DNA from 2 places in the Pseudomonas sp. F220 genome. Region 1 is predicted to be linked to the other one. Evidence: predicted binding sites of a transcription regulator. Region 1 holds the regulator's gene; the other holds the start of a gene.

The links. The regulator sigma-54, encoded in region 1, starts transcription at its own class of promoters, with help from an activator protein. The targets are predictions, from matches to a motif close to ANTGGCATNNANNTTGCTNT.
Region 2: a site for sigma-54 is predicted at 1,672-1,691, ahead of ACZYSM_RS14290 (circularly permuted type 2 ATP-grasp protein). Genes of this name have one in related genera too.

The regions. Positions count from the first base shown of each region.
Region 1 is NZ_JBVASJ010000002.1:154,376-157,784, forward strand. It holds gene lptB (LPS export ABC transporter ATP-binding protein) at 1-119, shown strand, start outside; gene ACZYSM_RS02580 (RNA polymerase factor sigma-54) at 390-1,883, shown strand; gene hpf (ribosome hibernation-promoting factor, HPF/YfiA family) at 2,003-2,311, shown strand; gene ptsN (PTS IIA-like nitrogen regulatory protein PtsN) at 2,324-2,788, shown strand; gene rapZ (RNase adapter RapZ) at 2,791-3,409, shown strand, end outside.
Region 2 is NZ_JBVASJ010000014.1:5,008-8,416, forward strand. It holds gene ACZYSM_RS14275 (START domain-containing protein) at 1-489, shown strand, start outside; gene ACZYSM_RS14280 (hypothetical protein) at 612-872, shown strand; gene ACZYSM_RS14285 (ribonuclease E inhibitor RraB) at 1,086-1,427, shown strand; gene ACZYSM_RS14290 (circularly permuted type 2 ATP-grasp protein) at 1,723-3,132, shown strand; gene ACZYSM_RS14295 (alpha-E domain-containing protein) at 3,145-3,409, shown strand, end outside.

The sequences.
Region 1 (3,409 bases):
TCTGCGAGACCGCCTACATCGTCAACGACGGCCAACTGATCGCCGAAGGTGACTCCGCCACTATCCTGGCCAACGAACTGGTCAAGGAAGTGTACCTGGGTCATGAGTTCCGCCTGTAAGTGCTGAGGTGTTTGGCTAGCTGCCAGAGCGGCTGCATCAATAAAACCCTATAAATTTTATTGTTACCGCGCTTTAGGCAAACACGCGCCCTCAGGTGTTCAGCCAATAGTCAGAGCGCCAGCAGCAATAAGATCCTGTAAATTTTTATTGTTACCGCGCTCTAGGCAAACACTTCAGTTTCAGGCATATAATTTGCTTATGTTTGGCGCTTAGGCGCCCTGTAGTGGATGGCGCATGTGCGCCGGCGAATAAGGTGTTAAGCCCCTGCCATGAAACCATCGCTAGTCTTGAGAATGGGCCAGCAGCTGACGATGACACCGCAGCTGCAACAGGCCATCCGCCTGCTCCAATTGTCGACCCTGGACCTGCAACAGGAAATCCAGGAGGCACTGGAGTCCAATCCGATGCTCGAACGCCAGGAAGAAGGCGACGACTTCGATAACGCCGACCCTCTGGCCGACAACGTCGAGCAGAAACCCAATACCGATGTTCAGGAACCCTCCTACCAGGAAACGGCCCCGACGGTGGATAACCTCGAGGAAGGCGACTGGAACGAGCGCATCCCCAACGAGCTGCCCGTCGACACGGCTTGGGAAGATGTTTACCAGACTAGCGCCAGCAGCCTGCCGAGCAACGATGACGACGAGTGGGACTTCACCACCCGCACATCGGCTAGTGAAAGCCTGCAGAGTCATTTGCTCTGGCAACTGAACCTGGCACCGATGTCCGACACCGATCGCCTGATTGCCGTGACCCTGATCGATTGCATCAACAATCAGGGCTACCTGGACGAGACCCTCGAGGAAATCCTCGAAGCCTTCGACCCGGAACTGGACGTCGAACTGGACGAGATTGAAGCCGTCCTGCATCGCATCCAGCAATTCGAGCCGGCCGGTATCGGTGCGCGCAATCTGAGCGAATGCCTGTTGCTGCAACTGCGTCAGCTGCCAGCCAAAACACCTTGGCTGACCGAGGCCAAACGACTGGTCACCGACTTCATCGACCTGCTTGGCAGCCGTGATTACAGCCAGCTGATGCGCCGCATGAAACTCAAGGAAGACGAGCTTCGGCAGATCATCGAGCTGGTGCAAAGCCTCAACCCGCGCCCAGGCTCGCAAATCGAGTCCAGCGAAGCCGAATACGTCGTACCTGACGTGATCGTGCGCAAGGACAACGAGCGCTGGCTGGTGGAGTTGAATCAGGAATCTGTGCCGCGCCTGCGGGTCAATCCGCAGTACGCCGGTTTCGTGCGTCGTGCCGACACCAGCGCCGACAACACCTTCATGCGCAACCAGTTGCAGGAAGCGCGCTGGTTCATCAAAAGCCTGCAAAGCCGCAACGAAACCCTGATGAAAGTCGCTACCCAGATCGTCGAGCATCAACGGGGCTTCCTCGAGTACGGCGATGAGGCGATGAAACCGCTTGTGCTGCATGACATCGCCGAAGCGGTCGGCATGCACGAATCGACGATTTCCCGGGTCACCACCCAGAAATTCATGCATACCCCACGCGGCATCTACGAACTGAAGTACTTTTTCTCCAGCCACGTAAGCACCTCTGAAGGCGGTGAATGCTCGTCCACAGCGATCCGCGCGATCATCAAAAAACTGGTTGCCGCGGAAAATCAGAAAAAGCCGTTGAGTGACAGCAAGATCGCTGGTTTACTGGAGGCACAAGGCATTCAGGTAGCCCGCCGCACCGTCGCCAAGTACCGCGAATCCCTTGGGATCGCGCCTTCGAGCGAACGCAAGCGGTTGATGTAACGGGCCACGCCACAGCGTTCCAGGTTGTGTTTGAAAACTCACAGGCAGTTTTCGGGCACAGCCTAGTGGCAGGCAAACCAGCCTGCCGCCTTATGCACTGGCAACGAAGGAGAAGCTGTATGCAAGTCAACATCAGTGGACACCAACTGGAAGTGACCGAACCTTTACGCGCCTACATCGGCGAAAAACTCGAACGACTGGAAAGGCATTTCGACAAGATCACCAACGTGCAGGTCACGATGAACGTCGAGAAGCTGCTGCAGAAAATCGAAGCCACGCTGCATATCCCCGGCGGAGAAGTAGTCGCCAACGCTGAGCATTCAGACATGTATGCCGCGATCGACCTGCTGACCGACAAGCTGGATCGCCAACTCAAAAAGCATAAGGAAAAGACCCAAAGTGTCCTCCAGGGCGCAACAGGTCGTTAACACTCCCAACCCATGATTCGACTTGAAAACATCCTGACCCCCGGCCGTTCTTTGGTGAACGTGCCGGGCGGCAGTAAAAAGCGCGCCCTCGAGCAAATTGCCAACCTGATCAGCCGCGAAGTGCCGGATCTGGAGATGCAAGATGTCTTCGAGAGTCTGATTGCCCGTGAAAAACTTGGCTCCACCGGTTTTGGCAACGGCATCGCCATCCCCCACTGCCGCCTCAAGGGCTGCACGTCTCCAGTCAGTGCGCTACTGCACCTGGACGCCCCCATAGATTTTGACGCCATCGATGGTGCGCCGGTTGACCTGCTGTTCGTTCTGCTGGTCCCGGAAGCCGCTACCGATGCGCACCTGGAACTGCTCCGGCAGATTGCCAGCATGCTTGACCGCAAGGAAGTGCGCGAAAAGCTTCGCAGCGCCGCAACCAATGAAGCCCTGTATCAGGTTGTCCTGGTCGAGCAGAACGGTCACTAATCATGCGTTTGATCATCGTCAGCGGCCGTTCCGGCTCAGGTAAAAGCACCGCCCTCGATGTACTGGAGGACAACGGCTACTACTGCATTGACAACCTGCCGGCCGGCCTGCTTCCGGAGCTGGCCGAGCGCGCGTTGATTCACACTGAACTGGCGCAACCGCTAGTCGCGGTGTCTATTGACGCCCGTAACTTGCCCAGCCATTTGTCGCGTTTTCCCGAACTTCTGGAAGAGGTACGCAGCCGGCACATCCAATGCGACGTGCTGTATCTGGACGCCGACGAAGAAACCCTGCTCAAGCGCTTCTCCGAGACCCGTCGGCGCCATCCCCTGAGCAACGCCAATCGATCGCTCGCCGAAGCCATTGACGATGAAACCAACCTGCTTGGGCCGATTGCCGACCTCGCTGATCTGAAGGTCAACACCACCAATCTGAACCTGTATCAACTGCGCGATATGATCAAACTGCGTCTGTTGAACCAGCCAGAATCGGGCACGGCGTTCCTTGTCGAGTCGTTTGGCTTCAAGCGCGGCATGCCGGTCGATGCCGACCTGGTGTTCGATGTGCGGTGCCTGCCAAATCCGTACTGGAAACCAGAATTACGCGAACAGTCCGGGCTGG
Region 2 (3,409 bases), on a different contig from region 1:
GAAGTCGCCGGCTCCAAATACAAGGCCTACCGTGGCGTGACGATCATGAAGACCTCCATGGCCAAGTTGCGCGGCCTGCAGGAAGATGTGGTGGGCGCCTGTGTCTGGATCCATGAATGCAAATCGCAGAAGCTGCTCAAGCACGAAGGCAATCAAAGCTGGACCTACACCCAGTTCAGTACGCCTTGGCCAGTGACTGCCCGTGATTCGGTGCTGCACGTCACCACAGTGGAAGGCTCCGATGGCAGCTTGACCCGCAAACTGGAAGGCGTGCCGACGTATGTTCCTGAAGAAAAGGGTTTCGTACGAGTCGCTCAGGTTGAGGGCTTCTGGAAGTTCGTACCCAAAGGCGCAGATCAGATCGAAGTGACCTACCAGGTTCACACCGAGCCGGGTGGCAGCGTGCCGTCGTGGCTGGCCAACAAGTTTGTCGTTGATGCTCCGTTCAATACCTTGAAAGCACTGAAAGAGCGTGCTGAAAAACCATAATGGTTTGAACCGGTAGCTCGTTGAAAGAAGGTCGCCTGTTGGCGGCCTTTTTATGCAAAGCCTCTGGCACCGCGGGTGGAACGATGCCCGGTGCTCGGGGTCGAGATGTTGTAAGCCCATCCATGGGCTTTATCGAGGAGACATTGATGAAAAAGTGGGTAGTCACCTTCGTTGATGATCATGGTGTTCAAACCGTGGAGCATTTCGATTGCGAGCAAAAGCCCAGCATGGAGGAGGCTGCGCACTTGATTCGCTCTAAGTTGCTGCCTGTCCCGGCCGAGCTGGATCTCAATGATCTGGAAGGCCGTACCGATGACCCCACGGTCAAAATCCTGAAGGATCAGTGCAGCATTCAAATCCTCGACATCACCCCGGCTCCTTGAGTCTCTCGCAATATCTGCAGCCAGCCCCTCTGGCACAGGTGCTGGCTTCGCGCTACTCTGCAATCGAGATCAGCGAATGAATCGCTAAGGTCTGGTCTTGTCAGCTACATGCTTGTTTCCCGGCGGCAATCTGATTGCCGTATCGCTTTCACCATTCGGTTGCGAGCGCAGGGAGTACGGAAAGTCTATCCATCAGTTTGAGGAGGACGTTTCATGAGCACAGCCTATCAAGAAGACATCAGCACCAGCGTGTTGCGCCGCATGAAGGAAGGCGGTTTTGATTTTTCACGATTCCATCCCATCGAGTTCTACGCCATTTTCCCGGATGAGGAGCGGGCGCGCAGGGCGGCAGGGCACTTTCGCGGTGAGCAATTGAATGCCCAGGTCAGCGTGCGTGATGACGGCGCCTGGCACCTGGAACTAAGCAAGGTGATGTACGCCACCTACGGCGGCATCGGTGACTTTGAGCAAGACTTCGAGGCCGTGGTCGAGCCTTTGGGTGGGATTATCGAAGGGTGGGGCGTTAAGCAGGAGGTACGAGGGTTACTCGCATAACATCTATGAACAGTATCAACACTCAGCATCGGCTGACCTTCGGGTCGGCCGATTTCGTTTCTGGCTGTTGGAAGATTTTTTTGCTGCTGCGGGCAGTGAAATCAAGTCTGGCTATGCTGGTGAAAGCCATAGGCATTGCTTCGCAATGAAGCGGGGGCGATCGAGTTGGGGCGTTTGCTGCACGGGAATGGTGCGGTACTTGTCGGACGATTATCCAACCGATTGATATTAAAGCATTTATGCCGATGGCACGGGCCTTGCGAAGCCTAGGTGTCCGGGTGACAAGGAGTACGGCATGATCCGCACCTATTTTGATGAGATGTACGATGCCGGCGGCCAGGTCCGCCCTCATTATCGGGAGTTCGCCCGTTGGTTAGCCGAAACGCCTGACGAGCTTTTGGCACAACGGCGACGCGAGGCCGATCTGCTATTTCATCGCGCCGGTATTACTTTCACGCTCTATGGTGATGAGCAAGGGACAGAGCGGCTGATTCCTTTCGACACCATTCCTCGCAGTATTCCCGCCAGTGAATGGCGGATCGTCGAACGTGGCTGCATCCAGCGGGTCAAGGCGTTGAACATGTTCCTTGCCGACCTCTACCACGAGCAGCGCATCATCAAGGCCGGGATTATTCCGGCCGAGCAAGTGCTGGCCAACGAGCAGTACCAGTTGGCTATGCAAGGGCTGGATCTGCATCGCGATATTTATTCGCACATCTCCGGCGTCGATCTGGTGCGTGATGGTGACGGCAGCTATTACGTGCTCGAAGACAATCTGCGCACGCCCAGCGGTGTCAGCTACATGCTCGAAGACCGCAAGATGATGATGCGGCTATTCCCCGAGTTGTTCGCGGCCCAGCGCATTGCGCCGATCGATCATTATCCCAACCTGTTGCTCGACACCCTGAAAAGCTCCAGCCCGCTGGATAACCCCAGTGTCGTGGTACTGACGCCCGGGCGTTTCAACAGCGCGTTCTTCGAACACGCGTTTCTGGCTCGGGAAATGGGCGTCGAACTGGTCGAGGGTGCTGATCTGTTTGTGCGTGATGATCGGGTGTTCATGCGCACCACCGACGGACCGAAGGCGGTTGATGTGATCTATCGTCGTCTCGATGACGCATTCCTCGACCCGCTGGCGTTCAATCCCGATTCGATGCTCGGCGTGCCCGGCCTGCTGTCGTCTTATCGCTCCGGCAACGTGGTGCTGGCGAACGCCATCGGTACCGGCGTGGCGGACGACAAATCGGTCTATCCGTTTGTCACGGACATGATCCGTTTCTATCTGGACGAGGAGCCGATCCTCAAGAACGTGCCCACCTTTCAATGCCGCAAGCCCGAGGAGTTGTCCCACGTGCTGGCGAACTTACCTGAACTGGTGGTCAAGGAAACTCAAGGTTCCGGCGGTTACGGAATGCTGGTGGGGCCGGCGGCGACGGCGGCGGAAATCGAATCGTTCCGCGCGCGGATCAAGGCCAAGCCTCACGCCTACATCGCCCAGCCGACCCTGTGTCTGTCTACATGCCCGACATTTGTCGAAAACGGCATCGCCCCGCGCCATATCGACCTGCGTCCGTTTGTCTTGTCTGGCCGCGAAACCCGGGTCGTGCCCGGCGGTTTGACCCGTGTAGCCCTGCGCGAAGGATCCCTGGTGGTGAACTCGTCCCAGGGTGGCGGAACCAAGGACACCTGGGTGGTCGAGGATTGAAGGAAGCCTGCCATGTTAAGTAGAACTGCCTCGGATTTGTATTGGATGTCGCGTTATTTGGAGCGGGCGGAAAACCTCGCACGGATGCTCGATATCAGTTACTCGCTGTCGTTGATGCCGCAAGACGGCCGCGGTGATGGTTTGCATGAGTTGGCGATGCCGCTGTTGATCACCGGCACACTGGACGACTATCTGGAGCGCCACGGTGCGCTGCATGCGGAACGGCTGCTGCACTTTTTCGCTCTGGATGCGGCCAACCCGGCGAGTATCTACAGCT